2 regions of the Cupriavidus sp. LA-1 genome follow, and region 1 is predicted to be linked to the other one. Evidence: riboswitches for the same ligand, from Rfam matches in the RefSeq annotation. Region 1 holds a riboswitch; the other holds the start of a gene.
What was found. A riboswitch is a leader RNA that binds a small molecule or an ion and turns the genes downstream of it on or off. The one in region 1 is predicted to bind ZMP and ZTP.
Positions count from the first base shown of each region.

Region 1 (4,248 bases):
CACGTCCAGCACCGCCTCGTACTTGACCGAGCGGTCGGCGGCGATCACCACCGGCTGGTCCGGGTTCTCGTTCTGGCGTTGGTGCACGAAGTCGAGCAGGCCCTGTTTGTCGAGCTTGCGCTCGAAGGCATTGCCGGCGTTGTCCTTGCCGCGCGCGGTCAGCTGGCCGCTTTCATGCACGGTGACCACGATCGGCGGCGCCTTCTGCTGCGGCGTGGCATTGGCCACCGTGGGCAGGTCGACGGTGGCGGGGCTCACGATCGGTGCGGCCACCATGAAGATGACCAGCAGCACGAGCATGACGTCGATATACGGCACGACGTTGATCTCGGCGCTGGCCCGGCGGCGCGAGCCGCCGCGGCGCTGAATGGCTGCCATTGCAGGACTCCTGGAAACGCCGGCCCGGACTTGCGCCCGGACCGCTGGTATTGGGTACGGTTAGCGGGTCTGCCGCTGCAGGATGTTCAGGAACTCTTCCATGAAGCTCTCGAACCGGATCGCCAGGCGGTCGATTTCCGTGGCATAGCGGTTGTAGGCGATCACCGCCGGAATGGCCGCGAACAGGCCGATCGCGGTGGCCACCAGGGCCTCGGCGATACCGGGCGCCACCGATGCCAGCGTCGCCTGCTGCACATTCGACAGACCGCGGAACGCGTTCATGATCCCCCACACCGTGCCGAACAGGCCGATATACGGGCTCACCGAACCGACCGACGCCAGGAACGGCAGGTGCGATTCGAGCACGTCCATCTCGCGCTGGTAGGCCGCGCGCATGGCGCGCCGCGCCGCATCCAGCAGCGCGCCGGCCTCGTTGCCGCGCTCGCGCGCCTTCAGGAACTCGCCCATGCCGGATTCGAAGATCCGTTCCAGCGCGCCGGTGTTGTGGCGGTTGTTGACGGCACTGTTATATAGCGCCTGCAGGTCGCCGCCGGCCCAGAAGTCGCGCTCGAACCCTTCGGTCTGGCTGCGCGCGGCACGCACCGCGAGGTGCTTGCGGAAGATATAGGTCCACGAAAACAGCGACATGACGAGCAGCAGCGCCATGACGGCCTGCGCCAGCAGACTGGCGTGGAGCACTAGCGTTACGATCGACAGGTCTTGCGTGACGGTCACGGGATTCATCGTGCTGACTTGATGGTGGCTAGAACGGGGTCGGGGATCGGGGCGGGACGGAAAGTGCTTCTGTCGACGCATCCGACGCGGATCGCGCCGGTGGCAAGCATCAGTTCGCCACGCCAGGCTTCCTGGGTGAACTGCACTGAAGCCGGGCCGACCCGGTCGATGCGCGTGCGGATCTCAAGCTGGTCATCCAGCCGGGCGGGCGCATTGTAGTCCACCGCCGTGCTGCGGACGATAAACACCACGCCTGCCTCGTCGGCAAGCGCCTGCTGTTCAATGCCGAGCGAGCGCAGCCACTCGGTGCGGGCGCGCTCGAAGAACTTGAGGTAATTGGCGTAGAACACCACGCCGCCCGCGTCGGTGTCTTCCCAGTACACCCGCAGGGTCCAGACAAAGTTTGTCATGGCCGCGATTGTAACGGAGAGAGATGCCGGTTTCGTGTAAACCCGCAGGACGACTTTGCAACAGCAAGTTGCTGGCCAGCCCTTGCCAGCCCTTGGCTGGCGGGCCGACGGCTTGCGGCGGGCGCCCGCCTCGCGCTACACTGCGCCCAACCATTCCATCTTGCGCGACTGGCGAAGTCAGTGGGCACTACCACGAGGAAGCGCAAGTTCTCTGGCGTGACGTTCATTACGCGTTCGCGTAAGGTGCGGCACGCCTGGGCGTGAAGTTCTTTGCGCCTGCCGCTCGCCTGGGCAGCGAATGGGAAGCAGGGTGCGCCCTGCACCGACGGTTGCAACGTGCCGCCGGTGCTGGTCGCCGCTAGCCTTCCCCGCGCGCCCTACCCCCGATGCGTGTATCGGATTCCCTTTTTTCAGACGAGTTTCGCCATGTTCGAACGCAGCCGTTTTACGATCGACCAGATCGACCCCGAGGTCTTTGCCGCCATCCAGCAGGAAAACCAGCGCCAGGAAGACCACATCGAGCTGATCGCCTCCGAGAACTACACCTCCCCGGCCGTGATGGCCGCTCAGGGTTCGCAGCTGACCAACAAGTACGCCGAGGGCTATCCCGGCAAGCGCTACTACGGCGGCTGCGAGTACGTCGACATTGTCGAGCAGCTGGCCATTGACCGCGTCAAGCAGGTGTTCGGCGCCGAAGCCGCCAACGTGCAGCCCAACTCGGGCTCGCAGGCCAACCAGGGCGTGTACTTCGCCGTGCTCAAGCCGGGCGACACCATCATGGGCATGAGCCTGGCCGAAGGCGGCCACCTGACCCACGGCATGGCCCTGAACATGAGCGGCAAGTGGTTCAACGTGGTCAGCTACGGCCTGAACGCCCAGGAAGACATCGACTACGACGCGCTCGAAAAGCTGGCGCAAGAGAAGAAGCCCAAGCTGATCATCGCCGGCGCTTCGGCCTTCGCGCTGCGCATCGACTTCGAGCGCATCGGCCGCGTGGCCAAGTCGATCGGCGCCTACTTCATGGTCGACATGGCCCACTACGCCGGCCTGATCGCCGCGGGCGTCTACCCGAACCCGGTGCCGCACGCCGACTTCGTCACCACCACCACGCACAAGAGCCTGCGCGGCCCGCGCGGCGGCGTGATCCTGATGAAGGCCGAGCACGAGAAGGCCATCAACTCGGCCATCTTCCCCGGCATCCAGGGCGGCCCGCTGATGCACGTGATCGCCGGCAAGGCGGTCGCGTTCAAGGAAGCGCTGACGCCCGAGTTCAAGACCTACCAGCAGCAAGTGGTGAAGAACGCCGCCGTGCTGGCCGAGACCCTGATCGCGCGCGGCCTGCGCATCGTCTCGGGCCGCACTGAAAGCCACGTGATGCTGGTCGACCTGCGCGCCAAGAACATCACCGGCAAGGAAGCCGAGCGCATCCTGGGCGAGGCGCATATCACCGTCAACAAGAACGCCATCCCCAACGATCCGGAAAAGCCGTTCGTGACCTCGGGCGTCCGCCTGGGCTCGCCGGCCATGACCACGCGCGGCTTCAAGGAAGAAGAAGCCCGCATCGTCGGCAACCTGATCGCCGATGTGCTGGACAACCCGCACGACGCCGCCAACATCGCCAGCGTGCGCGAGCAGGTGGCCGCCCTGACCAAGCGCTTCCCGGTCTACGGCTGATGTACCAAGGCCGCCCTTGCGTGTGCGCAAGGGCGGCCGGCAGCTCCGCAGGCCGGCGCCCCAGGGCACTGGCCTGCGGGCCTCGCCAACCCGCCCCGCCACCGCAGAACGACAACACGGACAAGGCGACGGGGTTCAACTGAAGGTGGTCCGGCATGAAATGCCCCTTTTGCGGTCATTCCAATACCCAGGTACTCGACACCCGCATGTCGGAAGACGGCGATGCCGTACGCCGGCGCCGCCGCTGCGAAGCCTGCGACCGCCGCTTCACCACCTATGAGCGGATCGAGCTGTTCTTTCCCGCCATCGTCAAGAAAAACGGCTCGCGCGTGGACTACACCCGCGCCAAGCTGAAGGATTCCATGCGCCTGGCGCTGCGCAAGCGCCCGGTCTCGGCCGAAGCCATCGACGAAGCCATCACCCGCATCGAAGAGAAACTGCTGGCCCTGGGAGAGAAGGAAATCCCCAGCAGCCAGGTCGGCGAACTGGTGATGCGCGAGCTGCGCAAGCTCGACAAGATTGCGTATATCCGCTTTGCTTCGGTCTATCGGAGCTTTGAGGATGTGTCGGAATTCCGCGACGTGCTGGACGAGTTTGCGGCGTCCACCCCGCGCAAGGGCTAGCGAAACAAGATTCCGCAAATCCTTCACGCTTAGGCACATAACCGCGCCCTCACGACAGCTACCTTGACGGTCCCGGCAAGTCTTGGTGACCGCTCATGCAGGCGCTTCGCAATCCCATACATCAACGCCCGCGCATCCGGCCGCGCGAAGCCGGCCGCTCTGCCGGCTTCGGCCTGCACGAGGTGCTTTGCGCGCTGGTCGTCGTCGGCATCGGGCTACTGCCGATGATGGGGATGGCGCCCAGGGCGCTGTCCCGGCAGCGCGAATTCGAGGCGCTGGCCCAGGCGGCCAGGCTGGCAGCAGAGCATGCTGAACTGGCAAGCGCGAAATCGGCTCCGTGCGGGAGCATCCCGGCATTTGCATGCCTTGACGACGCGCGGCTGATCACGGCATGGCGGCCTGGCGCGCAGGCCGCCATGCCCGCGATC
Region 1 covers NZ_AP031387.1:720,252-724,499, reverse strand. Annotated here, with positions in the region: gene tolR (protein TolR) at 1-378, opposite strand, end outside; gene tolQ (protein TolQ) at 439-1,122, opposite strand; gene ybgC (tol-pal system-associated acyl-CoA thioesterase) at 1,119-1,523, opposite strand; ZMP/ZTP riboswitch at 1,678-1,823, shown strand; gene glyA (serine hydroxymethyltransferase) at 1,950-3,197, shown strand; gene nrdR (transcriptional regulator NrdR) at 3,353-3,820, shown strand; gene ACZ5MJ_RS03450 (type IV pilus modification PilV family protein) at 3,916-4,248, shown strand, end outside.

Region 2 (4,248 bases), 1.2 Mb from region 1:
CCCTGACCGACGAGCGCTTGCCGTCATCCGCTCGTCGGCTCCGACTCGGCTTTTCGGAGGCTGACCGCCCTTCCCTACCGCCACGCCCATGCTACAGATCGGTATCTGTGGATGCGGAAAATGGACCAGTCAGCAAGTGATTGATTTTATGGGGATATCTTCCGGGCATCAGCCGGAAGCCCGCATGAATGCTCGGGGTAGCCAACCCGTTAATTGCATCGAAAACAAAGGGATACCTGATAGCCCCTCTGACCTCATCACAACAAACCAATGTCACGCGGTCACGCCTGCGATCGGTTGCTGGCTATCTCCCGCAGGAATCGGATCGAAGCCTGTTCCAGTTGGGTGATGCCTGGCTCCTCCACTGGAAAGTGACCACAGTTTTCCAGCATCACCAACCTTTTGTCGCCCTTGATGCGGTCAAAGAACTGCCGGCTCGATTCGAAGCCCGTCCAGCGGTCGTTTTCCGGGTGTGCCAGCAGGAGAGGACAGTGGTCGAAGTCCTCGGGCTCAATGTCCGGCCGCACGGCAAAAATTGACTGCATGAAATTGACCGGCACACGTACGCCACCACCATAAGGATCCTCGGCAACGAGTCGGTTTAGCGATGAATCGTTCGACATCGCGCCCATTTTGGTAAACCACTTCACGGGCAGCCTCAGTCCGCCGATCAGAGGGGCGCAGAAGGGCAACAGGGGCATCATGACGTGGCGCACCAGCGCGTTGCGGGCAAACTGTCGTTTCACCAGCGGCGAGCGCGGATCCGCAAGGGTTGTGGCGATCACGCCAGCAATCGGGCCGTAACCCATCCGCGCCGCGCACAGGTAAGCCAGATAGCCACCAAGGCTGCCACCGCACAATACTACGCGTCGCCCGGTGTTCCGGTGCTCGATAGACGCCAGATCGCATAGCAAGTTGGTCCACGCCTTATAGGAAACCAGTGAAGGAGGCGCCTGAGTCAATCCATATCCTGGTAGATCCGGAGCTACTACCTCGTAGCCGGCGCCGTGCAGCAGCTTGCCAATCGGCGCGAACAGCCGGCCGTACCCTCCTCCTCCATGCACTACGATCACCGTCAGCGGCGATGCAGCGCAGGGAAATCGATCAACATGGATCGATGCTCCTCTCCAGGCGAGCCACTCTTCATTCGGGCCGCTGGCGGCGGTTACTCGCGTATGTCCGGGAAAAAAGGGTTGGTACTGTTTCCAATAGGTTTCCGTCTTGTAGCTTGCCTGGGGCATAGGTAAATGATGTGCGGAACGCGTTATCCTGGGCAATCACTCAACTGTTGGGGGCGTGGAAGGTCGGCATGAATCCGCGTTGCGCGGACCTTCATTAATGCAGGGGCGACGCACAGCCGATGCGAGGCGCCGCTATTTCCTCGATTCGCACGCCATCCGTACCGCCAGACCTGTCAGAACGCCCCCCATCAGCCAGCGCTGCAGCGATAGCCATGACGGGCGTCCTGACAGGAAGATAGATATCGATCCGGCTGTCACGACGATAAGCGCATTTACAGCGAGGCTGATCGAAATCTGAACGCTGCCGAGCGCCAGCGATTGGGTAAGAACACTGCCGTGTCCTGGCGTAATAAACTGGGGAAGGAGAGACAGATACATGACGGCGATTTTTGGATTCGCCAGGTTAGTGATAAACCCCATGCCTAAGAGCTTCCTTGGGGTATCGACCGGTAGGTCGCGCACTGCAAAGGCGGACCGTCCCCCCGGTTTGACGGCTTGCCAGGCAAGATATAGAAGGTACAAAGCGCCGCCAAAGCGAAGCGTGTCGTATGCGTAAGGTACTGCGAATACGAAAGCCGTAATTCCGAATGCCGCGCAGAGCATATAGAACACAAAGCCTAGAGCAACACCTCCCAACGAAATGAGGCCTGCGCGTCTACCTTGGCAAATTGAGCGGGAAATTAGATAAATCATGTTCGGCCCCGGCGTTAAAACCATTCCCAACGCCACAAGAGCGAACATGAGCAATTGTGTGAAATCAGGCATAACCCATCTCCAAGGGTAGTAGGTAATGCCCAGGCGCGCGGCGGCTAACAACCTCACGCTCCCCGATAGTGCCCTATCTGCATGCGCCAGTCACATGAGTTCAGAGATCCTAGCACGTCTTCCAATTTGCTGCCTTGATCCGCATGCCCCTGCTCTTCCTCCGGATTCCGACACACAACTCCTGCGTGAGCACGCTGAGGCGATTCCTTGAATCCAAACGCAAGTCAAGTGGACAGATATGGCCTGCACTAGCTCGACCTGCAGAACGCAGGTTGTTTTGCTGAACATGCTCTGTGCACAGCGAATACTTCAGCCGCCGGCTAGTGAGCGCAGGAGCGTCGGAACCTTGGCGCTGCTGGTGGCCTGCACACGGGCGATAAGTGCGTAATCGACCTGGCTCACTCCGTACGTCTGGGCGATATCGTGTTGCAGTCGATGCCACAGATGACAGGTCATTTCAGCGTCGGCCATCGCTCGGTGTGCACGCCCGGCCTTAGGCAATTGCAGCATATCGACGAGTGTCGATAACCTGTGATTTTGTGCGTGTGGGTAGATACGCCTGGAAGCGAGCATCGTACACGCGAAGTGCTGATTGGCTGCGATGTCCAGAAGCCCAAGCTCGGCTTGCCAAAACCTTCGGTCAAACCCGGCATTATGGGCCACCACCGGATGTCGGCCGACAAACCGGGCCGCTTCACTCATGACCTTCGATGCAGCCGGTGCATCTGAAATCATGTCATTGGTGATGCCGGTCAGGCTTACAACCTGCGAGGGAATACGCCTTCCCGCATTCATCAAGCTTTGAAAACGGTCGACGATCTCGCCGTCGCGCAACAAAATGACAGCAATTTCCGTCGCTCGGTCACCTAGCTTTGGCGACAATCCCGTCGTTTCAAAATCCAAAATTGCAACCGTCTGCACCCTGCTGCCCCTTGTTTCTCAAAGCCAAAATCAGACACGCCCGGGATTCGCAAAGAATCCGGCGCGTCCTCTGCAAGCCCATGATTAAAAAGAAAATTCATCGCCTGCAGTAACTGAGCTTCGTTTATCCGACCCGGTAAAACTCCACCGATTGGCCCGCATTGACCGCCCGCCGCAGCCAATCGGGCATCTCGCCCTGCCCATCCCAGCTCATTCCCTGGGCGTTGCGGTAGCAGACCACCGGCGGCGGCGGTGGGGGTGGAGGCGGCGGAGGCTCGAAGCACCCCGCCCCGTCCAGGTCTTCCAGCGTCAGCCCGTAGTCGGCCATCTGGTCCTGGATCCAGCGGATCGCGTTCGCCCGCTCAATGTTGGCTGTCATCGTTGTCGTCACTGCTGTTGCTGCCCTCTTCCGGGTTCAAGGCGCCGGCTGGCGCGCCCTGCTTTTCGTCTTGCTGTTCGTCCTGCTTTTCGCTCTGCGCTTGCTTCTCGGTCGGCGTCGGGCCGCCGGCCTTGCGCCGCCGTGCACCGCCACCGTCGCGCCCCGGGTGGCGCCACCCGCAATTCTGCCAGCAGTTGGCGCGCCAGTGCCGCCTCGGCCTCGGCCCGTTCCGCCCGGCGCTGTGCCGCGGCCAACTCGACCTGCATGATATCCAGGTCGTTGACGGATTTGCGCTGCGCCTGCTCGGCGGTGGCGAGCCGATCGGCGAGCGCGGCGGCCAGCTGCGCCGAGCTGGCCGCGACCTCTTCCCGGGGTAATCGTACTTTCCGTGCAAAATCTGGCGGTGAGAGACGAATTATCATTACAAATCAAAGCGTTAGGAGATCATCAAGCTCACCTGATTGCTTCCTTTCGATGCAAAATCTGGCGCCAGCGTTGCCCAAACCCAGCCCGAGAGCCCTCGGACAATGCAGAAAGGTGTGCTGCATACTTGTGTGCAATAAAGCATATATGCCTGCTAACCACTTGCTAGTCGCCAGCGCGGACGAAGTATTTCGTGAACAACCGCTCGGCCTCGCCTAGGCCCTCGTCGGTTAGCCACACCGATTTCGCCCGGTTCACCGGATTCCCGATGAGCCCTTTTTCGTGCAAGCGATTCAGCGTGTCCCAGTCAAAACTCCTCCAGGCGCGATTCTCGCCGCATAAATTGAGGTAGAGCAGCGCGAGGACGACCTCGTCGACTGCGTCGGTATTGATGTCCATCTTGCCTCCTCCTTGAAGGTGGCCCTTACGATCCTGCCGCACGCTGCGAGGGCGCCGCTTCGAGCAGCATGTCCTGGTACTGCTCAAGGGGAAATCGCAACGTGCTCCGAAAGTTCACAT
Region 2 covers NZ_AP031387.1:1,920,668-1,924,915, forward strand. Annotated here, with positions in the region: gene ACZ5MJ_RS09050 (alpha/beta hydrolase) at 282-1,241, opposite strand; gene ACZ5MJ_RS09055 (LysE family translocator) at 1,374-2,006, opposite strand; ZMP/ZTP riboswitch at 2,027-2,110, opposite strand; gene ACZ5MJ_RS09060 (3'-5' exonuclease) at 2,316-2,927, opposite strand; gene ACZ5MJ_RS09065 (H-NS histone family protein) at 3,052-3,306, opposite strand; gene ACZ5MJ_RS09070 (hypothetical protein) at 3,315-3,728, opposite strand; gene ACZ5MJ_RS09075 (DUF6429 family protein) at 3,895-4,128, opposite strand.
Region 2: linked by a shared signal. The riboswitch ahead of ACZ5MJ_RS09055 (LysE family translocator) and the one ahead of glyA (serine hydroxymethyltransferase) in region 1 are both predicted to bind ZMP and ZTP.